Regions from separate parts of the Paenibacillus sp. FSL R7-0302 genome, predicted to be linked through region 1. Evidence: predicted binding sites of a transcription regulator. Region 1 holds the regulator's gene; the other holds the start of a gene.
The links. Region 1 encodes NrdR, which represses ribonucleotide reductase genes. Its sites were predicted from a motif close to AACACNATATATNGTGTT; they were not measured.

Region 1 (11,502 bases):
CAAGACCAGCCAGACTTCTGGCAATGGCCAGCATCGGCCCGTCAAAAGCTTTATCCGGACTGCCTGCCACCTCCTCCTCAAAACGATTATTCACAGCGTCAAGCCGCTCCTCCAGCACCCAGGCAAAAATCTCATCCTTACTCTTCACGTAATGAAATATAGCCCCCTTCGACAATTGCGATTGCTCCATAATATCCTTCAAAGTGATGGCATGACAGCTCTTATCCCGCAGCAGCTGCTTGGTAGCCTCCAGCAGCTGCCGGATCGTCTGCTCCCGCCGGTCTGCGTTCTTCATCGCTATTCTCCTCTTCTGCCTTGCATAGTTTAGATTAGATTAAATTAGAATATGATTACTGTTGATTATACATACCGACCGTCGGTTTGTAAATTGGTGTGTAAATAAAAAAAGGCTCGGAATGTTCCGGATAACGCGGATTAATTCCTCCATCATTTCTCCGGCTACCGCACCCGTGATTTTAATACCTGTCCGATCTGGATCTTATATCCAGTTATGCCTCTTCATCCTCTTCGTCTTCATCATCATCAAAATCTCCATGTTGATCCGGTGCCTCTCCCTCGATCTCCGTAATCAAAGGCAGCTTTTGTCCCGGCTTCACTTCTGTCTCTCCCAGATATTGAACAATCATTCTCCACTCATCGCCATAATCGAATAAGAGGAGCAGCTTATGTTTGGGGGTATTCGTAACTGCCGCAAGATCCTACAGCGATGCCTTTGCAGATATTGCAATCCTCCGGGTAGACCGTCCACGCACCGGTTAAATCAAATCGAATGCCTTTGCAAAAGCATCAAGGTCATCAATGATAAACAAATCACTACTATATTTACCGGGCCACACAGCATATAATGTTGTTTCTTTGCTCGAAACCCTATTATATATCTCCAGAATCTTTAGTCTATCTGACTTATTCTTATGATAAACCTGCGATACATCACCACCTCCACCCACTTCAAAATAACAAATGGTACTTGCACTATATGGAAAGTTTTCGGCTCCCTTAGCACTTCTCATCATTAACAATCCTTTCGGTTTGCCATAAGTTATAATACTTCTGATGAAGCTCTCAGATATCTCGTTGGTTCAAGCACCTTAAAGATTAATAAGGGGAATACCAAACTCATCACCAACAAAGCTCATATCATGATCACGTGAAACTAATCCAAGATGATACTCTGTTGCAGTTGCGATAATTAAAGCATCAGGCGTTTTAAGTTTTCGCCCTTTCTCACGCTGTTTTCTTCTTAAATCCCCAGCTTTTTGTGCAATTAGCGAGGTAACATCCAGACATCTCCGCGAATTAAATAATTTAATTCCCTTCAAACGTAATTCAGTGCTTAGGCCGCTGAATACTTCACATTCGGTAATGACTGAAAAATAGATATTCATTTTATCTTCTTTGGCTTGACGGGCAAAAGACATGGCGTCAGGTTCCCCTGCCAAAAATGCGATAGCAATGTTGGTATCAATTAAATAACCTTTTATCAATTCCACTCTTCTTCACGCATTCTCCGAACCTCATCGGACAGTTCTTTTGCTTCGTTAGGGGTCAGCATACCTGCGGATTCAAGGATATCGTCAATTGAATAATCATCTTCAACTTCGATGGTGTCATTATCAAGATTTATTTTAACTTTACTCTGGGTGATATTCATTTTTTCTAGAATCGAACGTAACTCGCGAGCCGTTTGTTTATCCATTCTTTTTGGCACAGACATGTCTTATTTCAGCCTCCTATGAGGGTTTAAGGGTAGTATAACATGCAGACATTAAATAAAAAAAGAAAGTTGGTGTTATATCGCCTAGAATCAAAGTATATAGATATCAGGAAAAATATGCTCTCTAGTTGTTGAAGGTTGTGGATGCATAGCAAAAGAACGACATCTCTGCCGTTCTTCATGTGATGGACTCTCAGGGGCTCGAACCCTGGACAAATAGATTAAGAGTCTACTGCTCTACCAACTGAGCTAAGAGTCCGTATGAAATTGGTGGAGCCAAGGGGGATCGAACCCCTGACCTCATCGCTGCCAGCGATGCGCTCTCCCAGCTGAGCTATGGCCCCATATTTTTACAATTTTGCCAATTTAGAATTACATTATGTATTCTAAAATCTAATCTTAGAGATAAGCTCAAGCCGCTTATTCATCAATGTGTTTCGTAGGCGACTTCTATATAATACAGAAATCTGCTTTCAGTGTCAACACTTTTTCGAAATTATTTTTGAGGACAAACGCCCTACCCGGGAACTGGCCCTATAACCCCAGAGCCAGCCCCGCTACCCCAATCAAACCCCTCTACTCCCTCCACCTACAACCCGTCCAGCTCCTCCGTGTTCTTGGACAGCAGTCCCTTCAGTTCCTTCATGAACATGTTAATGTCCTTGAACTGACGGTACACGGACGCGAAGCGGACGTAGGCTACCTCATCTACAGGGTAGAGCTGCTCCATGACCAGCTCGCCGATCTGGCGGCTCTCGATCTCGGCGAGGGCGATGCCGCGCAGGCTTTTCTCCACCTCGGATACGATGACCTCCAGGCGCTCAACAGGAACCGGACGCTTCTCGCAGGCACGGATCAGGCCACGGAGGATTTTGTCACGGCTGAACTCTTCACGGCTGCCGCCTTTTTTGATCACAATCAGGGGGGTCTCTTCAATCATCTCGAAGGTGGTGAAACGGCGGCTGCACAGCTCGCATTCCCGCCTGCGGCGGATGGACTTATTCTCATTGGCCGGGCGCGAGTCCAGGACTTTGGTGTTGGTGTGGTCGCAGTAAGGACATTTCATAAGCTTCTTCACTTCCTCATCATTAGAATGGTCAGGCCCCGCCCCTTGATACACAAGGGCTATGCGGGCATCATTTAATTTCCAGAAAACACCGTTTATTTGTTGTTATGAATCTGACATGTCCGGCACATAATACAGTTACCAACCGATAGGAGGTGAACAGCAATGAGCCAAAATAACAACTCCAATAACCTGGTAGCTCCAAACTCACGCGGTGCCTTGGAACAACTGAAATATGAAGTTGCCCAGGAACTAGGTATCACCCTCTCCCCAGACGGATACCAAGGCAATAAAACTTCTTACGAAAACGGTTCGATCGGTGGTTACATCACTAAACGTCTTGTAACCCTGGCTGAGCAGCAGTTGGCAGGTCAGTACAAATAATAACCTGCTAAGCGCGACATAAGCTTGCCTAAGAAGTATCGAACGGCCTCCGGCCGTTTGATGCTTCTTTTTACATAACAGCAGCAGAAGTAACAAGCACCCTAGAACTCACTATAGAGCTCAGTATATTGATCATAATAATAAATTACACGCTGCACGTAGTGACGCGTCTCACCGAACGGAATGTCCTTCACAGAGGCTTCTGTTCCGTCCCATTGCCCTTCATCCAACCAGCTCTGCACCTTACCGGGCCCGGCATTATAGGCAGCTATGACCGCTATACGGTTGCCGTCGAACTGCTTGGACAGCGAAGACAAATACCAGGTGCCCAGTTCAATATTGGAGGAGGGCTCTTGCTTCAGCCGCTCCAGCGACACGTCGGGGAGCTTGGCCTTTTCGAGCGCCCACTTGGCGGTATCCGGCATGAGCTGCATGAGCCCCAGTGCGCCTTTTTTGGATTCGCGGCCGGTCTTATAATTGGTCTCCACACGGATGATGGACGCCACCAGGAACGGGTCCATCTCATACGTCTGGCTGTGCTGGCGGATCTCTGCTTTATAATGAATAGGATAAAACCATGACATCCAGTTGGAGCCAAGAAACAGGATCGCGGTGAAGCCGATGAACAGCAGCAGCAGAACTCTTTTTTTACGCAGCCACTTCATCATATCAGGCCCAGCCTGTCCCACAGCCGGGCAACCTGAAGCTCTGCAGACTCCAGATCACCGCTATTGTCGATCACAAATGTTGCTTTCCTGCGCTTCAGTTCAATATCCATCTGGGACCTCAGCCGGTCCTCCGCCTGTTCCAGCTTCATTCCGCTGCGCTCCATGAGGCGGGCTAACTGCACCCTCCTCGGAACATAGACCACAATAATCTGATCAAACAAGGAATCCAGCTCTGATTCGTAGAGCAGCGGAATGTCCACAATGACGAGACGTTGCGGATTCTCCTGTTCAAGCGCATACATCCTGTCCTTGATCTCCCTGCGGATTGCCGGATGGGTCAGGTTATTCAGTGTCTTAAGCGCCTCCGGGTCCCGGAAGACAATCTCGCCAAGACCTGCCCGGTCCAGCGAACCGTCAGGCAGCAGGATGCGGTCTCCAAAAGCCTCCACCGCTGCCGCCAGCACCGGGTGTCCGGGGAGCATCACCTCTCGGGCGATGACATCAGCATCCACCAGCGCAGCTCCCTTACGGACAAACAGTGCAGACACGGTGCTTTTTCCCGAAGCGATGCCTCCGGTTAAGCCTATAATCATGTACTCACCTCATAATAACTTCATTATACCCATTACAATTAATAATATCGCGGGCAGCGCAGCCGCATGCTTCATCCAGTAGCTGCCTGATAATCTCAGTCCTGTCTTCATCCCCATCAGCAGAAAGGTCCCGCTGAATACAGCGATCATCAGCGAGGTGGACCACGGGCTGAATCCGAGCAATGCTGCACCAAGACCGGCTCCGAAGGCATCCAGCGACAACGCGATCCCCAGAATCATGGCTTCCATGGAGGAGATGCTCCCCGAGGCATCCATATCCGCAGAAGATGGCGTGCGTAGAATCTGTATAACCACGCCCAGATGGCGAAGCTCCAGCGAGAATACGGCCGGCTTCAGCTCTGTCTCAGCAAGTTGTGCGGCAGCAGCCGTCTCCTGCCTGGTCTCCTGCCCCGAATAGCCTTTATCGGCTGCCGGCGCAGGCTCTTCCTGCTCCTTCTCCTTCTGCGTCAGCATCTGGAACAGGGACCAGCAGCCCATTAAGACGAGAATAACCGCTCCGACACTGGAAGCGGCATTCGGGGAGACTACCTTGGCCAGCAGCACGCCGACCTGCATAGAACCATAAATGACGACCCCTGAACAGAGCGAGATAATGATAATGGAGAGCAGGGGAATTTTCATTTTACGCAGTCCATATGTAATGCCTACACCAAATCCATCCAGACTAAGCGCAAATGCAAGCAGCAATAGTGACAACAATGGGCTAAGCACCCGCAATCCCTCCCGTGAAGAACCGGAGCCGGTGGATTAAGTATCCAAGCCGGAGCTCCGTTTCGCCATAATCAGCAATCTTCACACATTATATGGGCGGGACGGGCAGGAAGTGCCTGCCTTTATACATAACAGTTATAACTCAGCCCGGAAACGGGCCGGAAACACAGCGCTGTCACTTAAAAAATCACAGAATCAACAGAGGTACCGGCTGGCAGCTGGGACAATAATGCGTCCCCCGTCCGCCGACCACGCTCTTCTCAATCAGCGTGCCGCAGGTGGCACACGGCTGATCCTTGCGTCCGTAGATCTTGTGCTGATCCTGGTAGCTCCCGCTCTCCCCCTGGCCGTTGACATACGACTTCACCGAGGAGCCTCCGGCATTCACCGCTTCCGTCAGCGTTGCGACGATAGCATGGTGCAGTCTGGCCAACTGATCCTCCGTGAGGGATTTCGCGGTCTCCTCCGGGTGGATGCCTGCACGGTGCAGGGACTCATCTACATAAATATTGCCGATACCTACTATATATTCCTGATTGAGCAGCAGCGGCTTGATCTTGGTGCTCCGCTTCGAGACAATCTCCTTGAACCGCTCCAGCGTGAAATCGGCATCCAGCGGCTCCTGCCCCAGCTTGTTCAGCGGCTTCAGCTGCAGATCCTCTCCCGGCTGGAACAGATGCATCGTTCCGAATTGGCGCACATCCGTATAACGCAGCTCCGTCCCATCTGTGAAATGGAAAATAACATGCGTATGCTTGTCCAGCAGCTCGCCCTCACGGTACATCCCGTAACGGCCCTCCATCCGCAGATGGGAGACCATCACCAGCCCGTCAAAGACGAACCTCAGGAACTTGCCTCTGCGTTCAACTGTAACCACACTATGACCAGCCAGCATATGGGCAAAGGCCTGAATATCATCCGGGCGCTGAATAATCCGCGGCAACCGGACGGTGACATGCTCTATCTGCTTACCTGTAATTAACTCATTAAGTGTTCTTCTGACTGTTTCGACTTCCGGCAATTCCGGCATCATGGCTCACCTCCACTCCATTATACCGGATATCTGCCATGTGCGGGGAGCCTATTTCGCTTCGTACCAGTTGCTGCCATAACTTACCTCTGCCTTCAGCGGAACAGACAGCTGCAGCGCTCCGGCCATCACCTCAGGCAGCAGCTGCTTCATCTCTTCCAGCTCCTCCTCCGGCACCTCAAACACTAACTCATCGTGTACCTGGAGCAGCATCCGGCTCTTCAGGCCGCGCTCATGCAGCGCCTTGTCCATATGAACCATGGCCAGCTTGATAATATCCGCAGCGGTTCCCTGAATCGGCGTATTCATCGCCGTACGTTCTGCGAAGGACCGCAGATTGAAGTTCTTCGCATTGATCTCCGGCAGATAACGGCGGCGTTCCAGCAGAGTAGTCACATACCCCTGCTTACGGGCCTCGACTACGATATCATCCATGTAACGGCGCACACCTTGGAACACCTCGAAATACTGCTCAATGAACCGGGCCGCTTCCTTACGCGGAATGTTCAGGTTCTGAGACAGCCCGTAATCGCTGATGCCGTACACAATGCCGAAGTTAACCGCTTTGGCGGAGCGGCGCATATTACTGTCCACACTCTCCGCAGGGACGCCGAATACGTCCATGGCGGTCTTAGTATGAATATCCATATCCTCGACAAAAGCTTCCTTCATTCGCTCATCACCCGAGATATGCGCAAGCACACGCAGCTCGATCTGTGAGTAATCCGCCGCCAGAATCGACCAGCCCGGCTCGGAGGGCACGAATACCTTACGGATCTTGCGGCCCTCTTCGAGCCGGATCGGAATATTCTGCAGGTTCGGGAACTGGCTGCTGAGCCGGCCCGTGGCCGCAATCGTCTGCCGGTAGAAGGTGTGTACCTTGCCGGTCTCCGGCGAGATTTCCTTCATCAGACCTTCCACATACGTGGATTGCAGCTTGGCAATGGAACGGTATTGCAGGATCAGGCGCACGGCGTCATGATAAGGCGCAAGCTTTTCCAGTACCTCGGCATCCGTAGAATACCCGGTCTTCGTCTTCTTCACGACCGGCAGACCCAGCTTCACGAACAGAACCTCGCCCAGCTGCTTCGGAGAATTAAGATTGAATTCGGTTCCGCAAGCGGAGTAGATCTCAGTGACCAGCCGGGAGATCTGGGCTTCAAATTCCTTGCCGAGCTGGACGAGATCATCTTTGTTTACAGCAATCCCCTGCTTCTCCATATCGGCGAGAATCCGTGACAGCGGCATCTCCAGGTCCTGGAACAGACCGGTCATGCCCGTCTTGTCCAGCTCCTCCTGCTGCTTCTGCACAATGCCTAGCACGGTCGCACTCTTACGGGCGACATGCTCACCGAGAATCTTAGGCTCAGGAATTCTATATTTGGCCCCTTTGCCGAAGACATCCTCATCCGGCGACAAGCGGGGCAGGCCGTATTTCGTGGTCAGGTCATTCAGATTCTGGCTCGCTTCGGTCGGGTCCAGCAGGTAAGCGGCAAGCTGAACATCGTTAGCGGCTCCGGCAAAAGCAATCCCTTGCCAATGCAGCGCCAGATCGGCACGGTGCAGATCATACCCGCTCTTCGGCGCCTGCTCGTCACCGAGCCAGTCCAGCAGAGGTGCCGCAGCCTTACTCTTCAGCAGGGCAAAAGGCACAAAATAATGCTGCTCCGGCGAAGACAGCCCGAGGCCGATCACTTCGGCACGGTGCGGGTTCTCTCCGTTAGATTCCACATGCAGGGCGGAGATGCCCGGCAGTGCCTGAACCAGCCCGCCTATTCCGGCTTCGTCAACGATCGTAATATTAAGCTCTGCGGCTTCCACCACGGGGGAACCCGTCAGGCTGCCGTCCGCCGCATGCGAATAGGCGCTCAGCGACAGGCGTTCCAGCAGCGAGCGGAATTCCAGCTTGGCGAGCGCAGGCCCAGCCGTGTCCGTGTTAATCCCGCTGAACACCATATCCTCCCACGTATGCTCAAGCGGAACCTCGCGGTAGATCGTCGCCAGCTTTTTGCTCATGACGGCGCTGTCCGCGTGCTCTTCCAGCTTCTCCTTCATCTTCCCCTTCAGCTCACCGGTTCCGGCCAGCACGCCCTCCACCGATCCGAACTGCTGGAGCAGCTTAAGCGCTGTCTTCTCCCCGACTCCCGGCACCCCGGGAATATTGTCGCTGGCATCGCCCATCAGCCCCTTCAGATCAATGATCTGCTCAGGGGTGAGATCATATTTGTCACGGATCTGCTTAGGTCCGTAGAGCTCCACTTCCGTAACTCCCTTGCGCACCAGCGCTATGGTGGTATGCTCGGAAGCCAGCTGCAGCATATCCTTATCCCCGGACACAATCATCACCTGACGGCCGGCGGCATCCGCTTCCCTGGAGATGGTGCCGATAATATCGTCAGCCTCGTAGCCTGCAATCTCGAATTGCGGAACCCCCAGACCCTTCAGCAGCTCCTTGAGCAGCGGGAACTGCTCGGACAGCTCCGGCGGGGTCTTCTGGCGCCCGCCCTTATACTCCTCATAGCCTTCATGCCGGAAGGTAATCTTCCCCGCGTCGAAGGCCACAATCATATGTGTCGGTTTATGCTCCTCCAGCAGACGCAGCAGCATCGTCGTGAAACCGTATACCGCATTCGTCTGCTGTCCCGCTGTATTCGTCAGCGGCGGCATGGCGAAGAACGCCCGGTAAATGATATTATTTCCATCAATGAGTATCAGCTTGTCCACACTAGCACCTCGCCTTTTTCTTGCTTTCTCCTTACATAGTAACATATGCTCCGTACAAAACAGAACCTGAGACAAGAAGATCCATCCCTGCCCCGGCCCTCAGCCGCTGCTGATGGTATGGGCCAAGCGATGCGCTCTTTATAACAAAAAAACAAGCCCCGGGGAGGAGGCTTGCTGCCTGACGTTCGAGGCGCAGAGCTTGGCTTAAGCTGTGTCTGTGCGCCAACCTTATGCAATTATTGGTTCAAATCCGGACGTTTACCTGTAACCAGATACACTACACTCTCGCCAATATTCGTGGCATGATCGGCAATCCGCTCAATGTAACGGCCAACCAGTGTGAGCAGCATCGCCTGATTCACTGTTTCAGGCTTCTGAACCATATAAGTGTACAGTTCGTTAATCATCGCGCTGTACAGGCCATCGACCTGATCGTCATCCTGCGCCATTTTGTAGGCCAGATCCGTATTCTCGTCCAGATAAGACTGAATAGCCTCTGTGGTCATGATCGTGACAAGCTCAGCCATGCGCGGAATATCCACAAGCGGCTTAATCAGCTGCTGTCCCTGGATGCGCATCGTTACCTTGGCTACATCCAGTGCTAGATCGCCCATACGCTCAAGATCGCTGGAGATTTTGAAGGCTACAATAATGCGGCGCAGATCCTTCGCCACCGGCTGCTGGGTGATGATCAGCCGTGAGCCGATCTCCATAATCCGGTCTTCCATGGCGTTCAGCCGCAGGTCCGCTTTAACAATCTCCTGCGCCCGTACCGTATCAAGGGTCTGCAGGGCCAGTATCGCACCGTCGAGTGCATCCGTTACATGCTCGCCCATCTGCTGCAGCAGGGAGCGCAGTTCTTCCAGATCTTTATCGAATTCTTTTCTGCGAATCATATCGAAAGTGATCCTCCTCACAAACATTTGGTCATATCGGGTGAACAAGAGTGAACCTTAGACTTACGAATCAGCCATTCTTAGCCGAAGCGGCCGGAAATATAGTCTTCTGTGCGGGAATCCTTAGGGTTCGAGAACAGCAGCTCCGTGTCCGCAGCCTCCACAATAACACCGTTCAGGAAAAATACAGTGCGTCCCGATACCCGGGCGGCCTGATGCATATTATGCGTGACCATTACAATGGTATACTTATCCCGCAGCTCCTGGACCAGCTCTTCAATCTTGAGTGTGGACACCGGGTCGAGCGCTGAAGTCGCCTCATCCATCAGCAGAATATCCGGCTGTACGGCAAGGGCTCTGGCAATACAGAGACGCTGCTGCTGGCCTCCGGACAGACTTAAGGCAGACTTCTTAAGGAAATCCTTCACTTCCTCCCAGAGTGCAGACTGGCGCAGGCTTTGCTCTACCAGGACATCCAGCTCGGCTTTGCTCTTCACACCGTGCAGGCGCGGGCCATAAGCCACGTTATCATAGATCGACTTGGGAAAAGGATTGGGCTGCTGGAACACCATCCCCACCTGCTTGCGCAGACTCTCCACTTCGATCTCGTCGCTGTAGATGTTTTTACCGCCGATATTCACTTTACCTTCAATACGTGTTCCGGGAATCATGTCGTTCATACGGTTAAGGGTACGCAGCAATGTGGATTTCCCGCAGCCGGAGGGTCCGATAAACGCAGTCACCTGCTTCTCCGGAATCTGCAAATCCACCTTCTTCAGGGCATGGAATGACTCATAGTAGAGATCTAGCTTCTCTATGTCAATGATGGATTTCATTAGTTTCTGTTGTCTCCTTCTCATCATCTTCGTTCCCCATGATAAGCTTTCAGTGTAAATAGAGCTCCAGAGAATTGTTAACGCAGTGTAAAAATCCTTGTAAAATTAGACAATGCCGGAGGAGAAGATGCTTATCTTGTGAGAAAAGAACACCGTCATTTTAAATGACCGGTGTTCTCTTCTTGTTGACGACCAGCTTGTAGCCCACGCCGCGGATGGAATCGATATGCACGGATTCAGGGTCAAGCTCCAGCTTCTTGCGCAGGGAGCTGACATGCACATCAACGGTACGCTGGCCTCCGATATAGTCGAAGCCCCAGACCGCATTCATCAGATCATCCCGTGTCAGGACGACGCCCGGCTTGCGGGCCAGATATAGCAGCACTTCAAATTCCTTCGGCCGCAGATTGATGCTCTGCCCGCCCAGCGAGACTTCATAACGCTCGGGGTAGATCTCCAGCTGTCCAAGAATAATCGTCGATGCAGACACCGCCGTCTCGGGCGGAGCTTCTTCGGCAATACCTGAGATCCGCCGCAGTACAGCGCTGACCCGGGCCAGCAGCTCGGATACGCCGAAGGGCTTCGTAATATAGTCATCCGCCCCGGACTTCAGTCCGCGGACGACATCCTCTTCCGCATTCTTGGCCGTCAGCACTATAACCGGTGTGCGGATGCCTTGTCCACGCAATTTATCCAGAATGTCAATGCCGTTCATGCCGGGCAGCATCAGATCCAGTACGATCAAGTCAAAAGGTTCTCTAGTCGCACGGTCATATCCTGCCGTTCCATGATCCTCCACCGTCACCTCGTAGCCTTCCTGTGTCAGGTTGTAAGACAG
Region 2 (11,502 bases), 3.2 Mb from region 1:
GAGTCTGACCGCCGGCCCGATCAGCCTGCTGGCGGAGGGAATCGGCCGCACTAACGCGCTGTTGATGATGGCATAATCGATCAGCTCCGGTCTTATCCCCAGCATCTGAACCAATACCTGTGCGCCCAGCGAGAAGCCGGTGACAACGATCTTTCGTCCCTGAGCCCGCTCCTCAATGAGGAATAGAAGCTCCTCCGCACTGCTGCGGATCGTGAACGCCGTATCCTCCCGGCTGAACCCGTGCCCCGGCAGGTCCGGGACCAGACAATGATACCCGGCGAACGCCGCCACCTGCTTCTCCCACATCCACCCGCTCACCCCGCCGCCATGCAGGAAGACCATCAGACAAGCCCCATCCGGGTCTCCGTACTCCTGAATATGTATCGCCATCCCGTTACACCTCTTTCTTGTAAAATAGCCACTCCTACTCCTACTCCTACGTCCCAGTAACAATATGGTCTCATAAGTAGAACCGGCTTTGTCTTCCTTTTCGGGACGGTACCGTTTCAGTGAAAAGTGAAGCTTGGGTTTCGATGTTTACTCAGGATCTTTGCGGGGATCGGCAATGTATTCACAAAAAAGCCCCGGCAGCTTGTCCAAGCTGCCGGGTGCTCATTCTACATACCATCCAATAGATTGAACTTGTAATATACAAATTAAGGGATGAATGGCGGAAGGGAATTTTGGAACTGTAGGAGCGGTAGCGTCCGCCTTTGTATACGGATTTCTATCGCGAACAGCGGTTAAATCAAGGAAATCTGTATACAACAGCGGCCGGAAGTCCAAACATTCTCTGGAGTCATGACTATCCCAAGATAAAGATACTGCAAGTTCAATCTACCCACTCAAAAATTAAAATCCTCATCCCGCAAAGGCTCCACATTCATCGCCCGCACATACCCGTTCCCCTTCTTCGAAAAGAAGTCATGCTGCTTCGTGTGGGTGCTGATTCCGTTCTGGACGATCGGGTTAATCTCTTCCTCATCGAACAGCGGATCATGGCCGAGGTTCATCATCGCCTTATTGGCATTGTAGCGCAGGAAGGTCTTCACTTCCTCTACCAGACCGATCGGCGCGTAGATCTGCTCGGTGTACTGTTCTTCGTTCGCATGGAGCAGACGCAGCAGGCCGACTAGGGTCTCGTAGACATCGCTCTGGTCTTCTTCGGACAGCTCCTCAAAAATCTCCTGGGCCAGCACGCCGACATAGACGCCGTGGATGCTCTCATCGCGCAGGATCAGGTCGATGATCTCGCCGCTGCAGGTCATTTTGCCCTGACCGGCCAGATAGAGCGGGTAGAAGAAGCCGCTGTAGAACAGGTAGCTCTCCAGCAGGACCGAGGCGGACATCGCCAGATAGAGGTCTTTCTTCGTCTCAATCTTTTGATAATACTCCGAGATCGTCTCCGCCTTGAACTGCAGGAACGTATTGTCCTCCACCCAGCGGAAAATCCCGTCAATCTGTTCAGTCGAAGCCAGTGTGGTGAAAATGCTGCTGTACGACTTCGCATGAATCTGCTCCATCATGCCCATGAAGCCAAGGACCGCCTTGCGCTGCAAGCCGTCCACATGCTCCATAATCTGCGGCATCCCCACGCCGCCCTGAATCGTATCGAGCAGGGTCAGTCCGCCCAGCACCTTCATATAAGAGTCCTTCTCGATCTCGCTTAGCGTGAGCCAGGACATTTTGTCATCGGATAGTGGTATTTCATCATCGGTCCAGAACTGCATAATATTCTGATTCCAGAACATCAGCGAGAAATCGTCGTCGGGACGGTTCCAGTTCACGGCTTGGATTGCGCTCATAATCGTATCTTCTCCCTTTCTGTACCTGTGCTCCTCTTAGATGGAGCAGGCCAGGCATTCCTCGACAGACAATTTGTTGGTCCGGGTGTAGTACAGGGATTTCAGCCCTTTGTGCGCCGCATACAGGTAAGAACGGGCCAGCTCACGGGTTGTGACATCACTGTTCACATGCAGGACTGTTGAAATACCCTGGTCGATATGAGGCTGAATCTCCGCAATCAGATCAATCACCTTGAACTGGTCCATCTGGTAGGCGGATTTATAATAGAACACATTGTCCGGACGCAGGTAAGGCATCGGATAGTAGGTGGTCGAGTTGGCATACGTGCGGGTCTCGATCTGCTCTACAATCGGCATGACGCTGGAGGTCGCATTCTGGATGTACGAGATGCTTGCGGTCGGCGCAATCGCCAGACGGTAGGCATGGTACAGGCCGTGCTTCATCACCTTGTCACGCAGCTCTTTCCAATCCTCTGTAGTAGGAATGTAGATCCCCTCGAACAGCTCCTGCGCTTTTGCCGTAACCGGACGGTAGTCTGTAGTTATATAACGGTCGAAATACACGCCGCTGGCGTAGTCGGACTGCTCGAAGCCATAGAAGGTCTCACCTGTCTCGGCGGCAATCTCCATGCTTTTCTCAATCGAATGATAGTTCATGGTCATGAAGAAGGTGCGTGCGAAATCACGGGCCTGCTCACTCTCATAAGCCACCTTGTTCTTGGCAAAATACCCGTGCAGGTTCATTACGCCCAGGCCCACGGAGTGCATTTCTTTGTTCGCCTTAGCCACGCCTGGAGCGTTGGAGACAGTTGTCATATCGCTGACAGCCGTCAGTGCCAGCATGCCCTCATGTACGGATTCACGAATCTTGCCGTGCTCCATCACGTTCACAATGTTGAGGGAAGCCAGGTTGCAGCTGATATCGCGGCGGATCTCGTCCTGCTGACCGTAGTCGTTAATCTCTGAAGTCTCCTGCAATTGGAAAATCTCGGTGCACAGGTTGGACATCTTGATCTGGCCCACATTACGCAGGGCATGGGCGTTATTGGCATTACTCTTGTTCATAATATACGGATAGCCCGATTCAAGCTGGATCATGGCGATCTTGGTCAGCATGTCGCGTGCACTCATGGCGATTCTTTTCTTCACGCGCGGATCGGCAAGCAGGGTATCATACATTACGTCCAGATCCATGTCATCCAGATGCGTACCGTACGCCTGGTAGACCGTGTAAGGAGCGAACACATGCAGCGGCTGATTATCCTGTGCGAGCTTGTAGAAGCGGTTAGGCACGATCAGGCCGATAGACAACGTCTTCAGGCGTGTCCGTTCGTCGGCGTTAATCTTCTTGCTGTCCAGGAACTCCAGTACATCCCAGCCAAAAATATTATAATAAGCCGCACCCGAACCCTTACGCTGGCCCATCTGGTCCGCATAGGAGAAGCCGTCTTCCATGAGCTTCAGGACAGGCATGATGCCTTTGGCCGCATCCTCGACACCTTTAATCGTCTCGCCGCGCGAACGCAGCTTGGACAGATTGACCGCAACGCCGCCCCCGATTTTCGACAGCTGCATGCAGGTGTTCAGCACATAGTTGATCGAATTGAGCGAGTCGTCCATTTCCAGCAGGAAGCAGGAGACCATCTCGCCGCGGCGGCTTTTACCGGCATTGAGGAAGGTTGGTGTCGCCGGCTGCAGGCGCTGTTCCATCATCGAGCGGGCCAGTGTACGGGCAGTCTCTACGTTACCCCGTCCCAGATGCAGAGCCACTACCGCTACGCGGTCCGGATAATGCTCCAGGTACTGCTTACGGTCATTGCTTTTGACGGCATAGTCGGTATAGAACTTGGAAGCCGCCATATAGGAAGGGAAGCGGAAATTATATTCATGGGCGATCCGGTAGACATCCTCCATCTCAGCAGCGGAGTAGCGGTCGTACAGGTCCTCGTAGTAGTCATTGGCAATCATATAATCAATCTTGGCTTTCGTATCCGTGAAGGTCAGGCTACGCCGCTCCACATCCTGCATGAACTCGGCTACTGCTTCCTGGTCCTTATCCAATTGGAAAAAGCCGCTTTCGTCTCTCTTCATCAACATGTTGTTCAATTCAATATGCCGCAACCCGGTCCACCTCCTGTTTTATGCGCTGTACATCCCCGAAGGTTCCCGACAATTCAAACTTGCCGACCACCGGTACGTTGTAACGCTGTGCAATTAAGTCTGCGCTGTGCGCGTATAGCTCACCCCAGTTTTTGTTGCCGCTCGCGGCGATGCCTTTGAGCCTGGAATGGTTTCGTTCAAGGAATGTTGACACCTTCGCTGGAATCTGTCCAAATCCGGTGGTGTATGTAACAAGCACGTAAGGCTCGTCGATCGTCATATGCTCTTCGATTTGAACCGCCGGAAGCTTCAGTTTATTAATGAATCTTCTGACGTTGCCGGTCTTGGAATCGTAAGCAATCAACATGGCTCCTAACCTCCTATAACATGTTGCCCATTCTACAGCTCTTTCTACTTGACAAATGAACTTGGGCGAAATCACTAGATTTATGGGCTTTGCTCTTATATACACTATATTTAGTAATGCTTAATCATTTTATATACCATATATTGAAAAGTCAAGAGACAGACAGACCTCTGCGGCCCCTCAAAACAGAGCTTAAAACCGCCAATCCCACGCCCCGCCTGCATTCTATTCTCTTATAATTAATTAGTATTTTTTTTAAGCAATTTGCGGGGCTGTGGAATGGTGCAGACAGGGCTCCCGGGAAGGGGAAACGGCTGTGATTTTTGAAAGCGTTTAGCCTTCGGGGGATCTGGATTTCATTGCACTTCGTACATTAGATGCTCCTTAAATTCGGGAAGAGTTGAGATCTGTTGTATTTTGGAGACAATTTCATAATTCAAAACCCTTGCTATACCTGGTTTTTTTGAGCATAGAAAAAGGAGTACCTCCCCAAATTCTCGAAGTTATAGGCGACGAAACCAACACCCGAGAAGAAAAGAGGTAATCCCCATCTATTCTATTCGACAAGAAGAACTGTTTTCCTTCGAGGAATTGCTCCAAATGAGTCCAGAAGATAAATACAGCCAAATCTTTGAACACTTACATTTAGCTCCAGTTCTGTTCGCACTAGGGAAAAAGAACCATCGCGGACGGCCTGAAAAATTAAATGTACCTGCCATGATCTACTCGCTGCTGATTGCAAAAATGGAGAACATCGAGTTTGTCTCTGCCCTGGTCCGGCGACTGAATCATAGCAACGAATTTCGAGTCCAGTGCCGGTTCACCGGCTCGGATAACATTCCAAGTCAGGCCTCCTATTCCCGTTTGATTCATGCGCTGGAGCAAACGGGAATGCTGGAACAACTTCAGGATCGCCTAGTCACGTCTGCCCTAGAAGAAGGCTTTGTGAGCGGAACCCATCTGGCTGTGGATTCATCCATGGTCGAGGCTTGGGATTGCCAATTTAGCGAATCGGCCTCCAAGCGTCGTGCGGCTCGCCGGGGGCAAAAGAAAGGCGAAGCTTCGGTGGCCGAGCAAATTCAGCTCGAACATCCCGAGCCTGAGCCTAAGGTGGCGAACGAGCCGCTGAAGAAACCCAGATATAGCAAGCCCGGCCGTCCATCCCAGGCGGAAAAGGAACGTCGGCGCGAGGAAATGGAAGCCTATGAACAAAGTCTCGGACCGTTCCAGAAAACCATTGAAGCGATGTTGCCGTACCCGTACGATGAACTACTGACCGCGTTGCCCCGGCATGCTGCGCGTTGTGACAAGAAAAATACGAAGGGCCGAATGACCAGCTATTACGGGTTCAAGGCGAATCTGCTGGTCGACACGGACAGCCAGTATATCCTCAGCGGCCTCTTTAGTTCGGCCAATCCGAATGACCAGCGTATGGCGGTCGTCCTTCTCAAAGGCCTGCTCCTGAAGTTTCCGATGCTAAAGGTCAAGCATATCTTGGGCGACAAGGGGTACGATTGCGCGGCGATCTACCAGTTGATTCATTCGCTCGGCGCCTATCCTGCGATTTCCCTGATTCACCACAAAGACCCGCCTGCGGGAATGAATCTCGATTACACGCCGGTGTGCGCTCAAGGGCATGCGTACCGTTACGACAGTTTTGATGCCAAATATGAGACCCTGAAGTACACCCGGCCTAGTGAATGCAAAGGCTGTGCGCTTTCCGGTACCGAATGCCAAAAAGTGTTTAAAATTCGAATCCAAACGGATTTGCGTTTACACACCTATCCCGCCAGAGGGAGCGAAAGTTTTACAACACTGTACAAGAAGCGTACGGCCGTGGAGCGTGTGTTTGCCTATCTCAAAGAGTATTTCGGGATGAAGCGCACACGCCACCGCGGTGTCCGGGCAAGTGTCGATTTCCAGCTCAGTACGCTCGCGTACAATTTGAGTAAGTTTGCGTTAGACAAATTGAACCAGCAGTTGAGGAATTCCCAGCAAATCGCCTGATTTTTTAAAAATGTGACCTTAGATTTTGGCCTAATCTTGCTATTTAACAAATTGAATTATGAAATTGACTCTTTTGTACACCTGATTTCAGCTAACAGCGGCTAATTGAGCAGATTCTTCAAATTCTAATGCAGAAAATACAATAGAATGGAGATTAACGGCAAATATCGGCAATTCTATTGCAGAAAGTGCAATCCGCATATTCAGTTTTACAATAACAGGGAACCATATCCGCCGGCAGGAGTCTTATTAGGTGAGAGGGGAGAGAACATGCAGAGTAAAGAACTAACGTATAGCATGACCTGTGCCTCATCGGTATCGCTTCGCGAGATGATGGAGACCTACGGCCAGGACGTATGGAATTATGCTTTTGTCTTAACCCGCAGCCGGGAGCAGGCCAGCGACATCAGCCAGGAGGTATTCCTGAAGGCCTACAAGAGCATCGGCAAGTACCGGGGACAGGCCACCCTGAAAACCTGGCTGCTGACCATCACGCGCAACACCGCGTTCAGCTTACGGCGCAACAGCTTCTGGCGGAGGTTCACTCCGCTGGGCAGCTATCAGGATCATGGAGGCACCCTGTCCGCAGAACAAGAGGCCATCGGCAATCAATACGCCAACCGGATCTGGGAGATTATTATGGCCCTGCCGGACAAGTACAGAGAGGTGCTGGTGCTGGATATCCAGCAGGATCTTCCGGTTGCTGAGATGTCCGCGCTGCTCGGGATCGCGCAGGGGACGGTCAAATCCAGGCTCGGACGGGCCAGAGAGAAAGTGAGAACGGCGATAAAGGAGGAAGACCTGTGAAGACGAGACAAGAGAAGGAGCAAGTGAAGGTGATGAGCGGGGAGAAGGACTGGTACAGGCAAGCCGGGCGGAGCCCGCTTGCAGAGCCAGGATTCACACCACAGCTCATGGCGCGGATTGAAGAGGCTGCGGCAGAAGGATCACCGGGCATAATCGGACTACGCCGCCGCTTCAGCCGTATGGCCGCCTTCGGCGGACTGGCAGCCGTCCTGCTGCTCGTCACGCTGATCTGGCCGTTTGGCCCAGGGTCCGGCCTCGATCCGGCAGGGAGGCTGGCAGCGGTCTTTAAGCCTGGCTCGGGAGCGGCTGTGGTGATGCCGTCGGCGTCTCCTTCGGCGTCTCCGCAAGGCCTGGGTCTATACATGATCTCGGCAGAGTTTGAACTAGGCGGGCTTAAGTATTATATGCCCCTTCCGCTAGACCGTAATAAGAGTGCTGCAATGGCTGTTGAGACTTCCGCCGGTATCGTCTGGTCGCCTCCGCCGCCAATGGTTGACTATCTCAAGTCTAAATACACACACAATACAGAGCCATATACTCTTTATTTGACTCCTAAAGGGCATGCAGAGCTATCTGCGGATTCAGCACAGCGGTTGTATGTATTTCCTTTGTATGCAGGAGGTGCACAGTCCTATTTGTCGCTGGGAAGTTTATTCGGAGCGGGAGATTATCTTTTGTTTTCCAGCAGCAGCTATAAAATTGGAGAGAATCAGAAAAGGTCAGGGGCCAAGCTGTATGTGATGGATGTCAGACAGGCAGGAGAGGGTAAGATTCCTGTTCCCCGAGAATTACTAACCTTAGATGAATCGTATAAAGTCTATAAGTCTTTTATGGCCCTTAATTCCGAAAAGGCAGAGCTGCTGGTTGTTTATTACACGGAAGATGGAAGGGGCGGTTATACACAGCATAATAAGCTGTATGATATTGCAACAGGCAATGCACAGGTACTTTCGGGTGAGATCACCACAGAAAATGTAGAAGTAGTCTCCAAAATCCATTATGGAGAGCTTACTGTTGATTCTAAAGATCCTGCAACCATAGTCCACTACGAAGTTAATGGAGAGCAACGGAGTACAGAGGTTGATATGAAGTCGGGCGATCAATGGTTCAATGACTGGTGGTATGAGGAATACGGTGAAAAGATTGATGCCTCTACAGTAGAAAATTGAGTAGCTTAGAGTACAGGAGGAGGATGAGTGCTGGAATAGTTTGCTAATCATGATATGTTCCATTCGGTCGATGGAGGAATTCCTGTGAAGGCAGGGGTTCCTCCAACTGGGCTGTTATCTATGTCACTTGCGGACTGTGAAGCTTTTATTTTCTCGATTTGATACATTTGACCACGTTTACGGACTGCAAGGCCCTTATTGTAGTATGAATGCGTTTTAATCGGGTGAGTAACAGTGAATAAGAGCAATGGAGTCCGCAAGCCTGCTATAATGCTGCTTTTCGGGGAAATAAGCGCATCTCAGTCCGGTACCATCGTGCGGCCCAGTCATTTAGTATATTTGTCTCACGCCTTAGACGCCGTATCCACTTATTTCATATTTTCAATCTAATCATATAGATAATTTACTAAAAAAAAGCTATACTTTTTGATAATATCTCTAAGTAAACTTGGTTTGTGTTTACTTCTGGAGTTCGATATCGAAGAGTGGAGCGGGAACAATGAAGAAGCTGACTATTGAGGATGTGGCCCGGAAAGCGGGCGTATCGAAAAGTACGGTCTCGCAATTTTTGAATAAACGGTTCAAATATATGAGTGAGGCGACCAAAAACCGTATTGCTGAGGTTATCGATGAGCTGAATTACCAGCCCAACGGGCTTGCCCGCAGTCTCAAGCAGAACCGCACGCATATGGTTGGCATTATTGTGGCCAATATAGATTATTCGCTGTCCATTCAGTGTATCCGGGCCATCGAGAATGAGCTGCAGCGCCATGGGATTCAGGTGATCATCTGCAACTCGGACGAGAATGCCGATAAGGAGAATACTTATGTGGAGACGCTGGTCGCCCGTCAGGTGGATGGCCTGATTATTTTCCCGGCTGGAGATCAGCCTGCGCCTTATACCAGATTAATTGAAGCGGAATATCCGCTGGTCTTCATGGACCGGCTGGTTGACGGGATTACGACCCAGAGCCTGCTGCTGGATAATGAAATGGCGGTGAAGACCGCTATCCGGGAGCTGACCGGCCACGGCCATGAAGCGATTGCTATTCTATCCTTGCCGCTTGGCGTACATGCGATCACCCCGCGCAAGGAGCGAATGAGCGGGTACAAAAAAGCGATGGAGGAAGCAGGTCTGCCTCTGCTGGGTTCGTATATGCGCAGTGTGTCGCGCGAAGATATCGCTTCCGCACTGGACGAGCTGTTACAGCTGCCCCAGCCGCCGACGGCGCTGCTTGCCGCCAATGATCTGGTGCTGGGCGAAATTCTTAAATATGCGAACCGCAATGCCATTGCGATCCCCGGCCAGTTGTCGGTCATCGGCATCGACGATGCCGAATTCGCCCGGATCTATAATCCCGATATTACAACGATCCGCCAGCCTGCCTACGAGATGGGGATGCAGGCGGCCAAGATCATGCTCTCATTGATCAATGATGCGGACAGCGCGATGCCCATCACCTACAGGTTCCCGCCTTCCTTGCAGCAGGGCGATTCTGTGCAACCGCCGGCTAGGCCGGAATAGCAGCTGGGCGGGCGGCGAAAGGTCCATCGTGGTGACAACAGATAGGAAATCTGCTCAGGAATCCACGGCTTTACGAAACCGGTCCGTAAGTCAATAACATATGCAAAAGGGTGTCCCAGCCGTCTGCCGGCTCAGGGACACCCTTTTTGCTGTGCTAATGTGTGTTCATGCTGAAGCCGGGCGCTGCCGGCAGCAGAGCACCTGCTCATTGGCTATACGCCAGCGCTCATGAACTCCTCCAGCCGGGCGCGGGTCGGCAGGCCGTCCATATCGCCAGGCGACATCACGGCGAGTGCGCCGATCGCATTGCCGCGCTTCACGGCTTCTGCTACGCTGAGCTTCTCCAGCATGGCGCTGATTACCCCAACCGCGAAGCCGTCTCCGGCGCCGACTGTATCGACAACCTGCTCGACCTTGAAGCCGTCCACATAACCCTCTTCACCAGCGGAGGTCTTGTAGTAAGCGCCTTCGGGACCGAGCTTGATCACTACAAGGGATACGCCGCGCTCCAGATAGTACCCGGCAATCTCCTCAGGAGTCTCAAGTCTGGTGAGGATTTTACCTTCTCCGTGGCCGGGCAGGAACCAGTCGCAGCGGGTAGCCAGATCGTTGATCGTATTGACCATAGTTTCAGTGTCCGGCCACAGGGTCGGGCGCAGATTCGGGTCCAGTGATACAGTCTTGCCGCGCTGCTTCATGAACTCCATGGCATGCAGCGAGAACTCGTGACACGAAGCCGAGAGTGCGGAAGAGATGCTGGTCACATGCAGATGGCCTGCGGAAGCGAAGTAATCTTCATCGAAGTCGGCGAGACTCAGCTTGGAGGCGGCGGAATTTTTGCGGAAATATTCCACCTTGGGATCTCCAGTGAGTACCTTGGATTTGATCAGCATGCCCGTGGAGAACTCCTTGGTCGTTGTGATGCTTGCGGTATCGATCTTCTCCTTGTTCAGCGCCGAGGTGATGAACTGGCCGAAGTTGTCTTCGCCAAGCTTGGTCACATAACCGGTCAGATGCTCCAGGCGTGATAATCCGGTGGCTACATTGCTCTCCGCACCTGCCAGCGCCTTGGAGAAGGAAGTGACCTCATGCAGGGGGCCGGCTTCATTGGCGTAGAACATGGCCATCGGCTCCCCGAAGGTGACTGCATCCAGCTGTTTGTTCATGAATAGTTCCTCCTAAAATGAACACGTTATTATGGTTTAGAATAAAATATAAGTTGAAATTATCACATAAAACGGTTTTGTACAATATAGCAATGCTCATTCTGCGGGCTTATTTTGCACAGGAAACAGGGGGGCAGATTCATTTGTCCTTGATACATAAGCGTTTTCGAAGATTTTTGAAGGATTAATAACGCTTCCTGAATAAATATATATTGACTGTTAGCGGCAATGTTATTACTATTTTCTTAGAAGGATAAAGCCTGATGTTAGTAAAATAGATAAATTAATTTATCTAAATAAATATTCTAAGTGGAATATAACCAGAGAGGAAGTAACAACCATGAAGAAAATTAAAGTATTGCAGAATATCACCTCTGTTGGCGTAGTAGCTGTTATCCGTGCGGATAATGCCGATGATGCTTATGCCATGTCGGTGGCTTGTATCGAGGGCGGACTGAATAATATTGAAGTTACCTTCACGACTCCGGGAGCCGAAGTAGCGATCAAGCGCCTGGTTGACGAATACGGAGGCCGCGCCGTGATTGGTGCCGGTACC

Region 2: a site for NrdR is predicted at 4,373-4,390, ahead of nrdI (class Ib ribonucleoside-diphosphate reductase assembly flavoprotein NrdI). Genes of this name have one in related genera too.

The regions. Positions count from the first base shown of each region.
Region 1 covers NZ_JBBOWB010000001.1:4,231,522-4,243,023, forward strand. Annotated here, with positions in the region: gene MKY96_RS18380 (TetR/AcrR family transcriptional regulator) at 1-295, opposite strand, end outside; gene MKY96_RS18385 (hypothetical protein) at 510-647, opposite strand; gene MKY96_RS18390 (hypothetical protein) at 777-1,031, opposite strand; gene MKY96_RS18395 (PIN domain-containing protein) at 1,110-1,511, opposite strand; gene MKY96_RS18400 (hypothetical protein) at 1,502-1,735, opposite strand; tRNA gene MKY96_RS18405 (tRNA-Lys) at 1,922-1,994, opposite strand; tRNA gene MKY96_RS18410 (tRNA-Ala) at 2,004-2,079, opposite strand; gene nrdR (transcriptional regulator NrdR) at 2,325-2,801, opposite strand; gene MKY96_RS18420 (alpha/beta-type small acid-soluble spore protein) at 2,967-3,185, shown strand; gene MKY96_RS18425 (lytic transglycosylase domain-containing protein) at 3,287-3,850, opposite strand; gene coaE (dephospho-CoA kinase) at 3,850-4,446, opposite strand; gene MKY96_RS18435 (manganese efflux pump) at 4,456-5,178, opposite strand; gene mutM (DNA-formamidopyrimidine glycosylase) at 5,366-6,208, opposite strand; gene polA (DNA polymerase I) at 6,260-8,932, opposite strand; gene phoU (phosphate signaling complex protein PhoU) at 9,169-9,828, opposite strand; gene pstB (phosphate ABC transporter ATP-binding protein PstB) at 9,909-10,664, opposite strand; gene MKY96_RS18460 (response regulator transcription factor) at 10,825-11,502, opposite strand, start outside.
Region 2 covers NZ_JBBOWB010000001.1:982,121-993,622, forward strand. Annotated here, with positions in the region: gene MKY96_RS04240 (alpha/beta fold hydrolase) at 1-390, opposite strand, end outside; gene nrdF (class 1b ribonucleoside-diphosphate reductase subunit beta) at 846-1,805, opposite strand; gene nrdE (class 1b ribonucleoside-diphosphate reductase subunit alpha) at 1,842-3,926, opposite strand; gene nrdI (class Ib ribonucleoside-diphosphate reductase assembly flavoprotein NrdI) at 3,913-4,272, opposite strand; gene MKY96_RS04260 (transposase) at 4,873-6,279, shown strand; gene MKY96_RS04265 (RNA polymerase sigma factor) at 6,550-7,086, shown strand; gene MKY96_RS04270 (hypothetical protein) at 7,083-8,255, shown strand; gene MKY96_RS04275 (LacI family DNA-binding transcriptional regulator) at 8,755-9,780, shown strand; gene MKY96_RS04280 (sugar kinase) at 9,993-10,946, opposite strand; gene MKY96_RS04285 (bifunctional 2-keto-4-hydroxyglutarate aldolase/2-keto-3-deoxy-6-phosphogluconate aldolase) at 11,287-11,502, shown strand, end outside.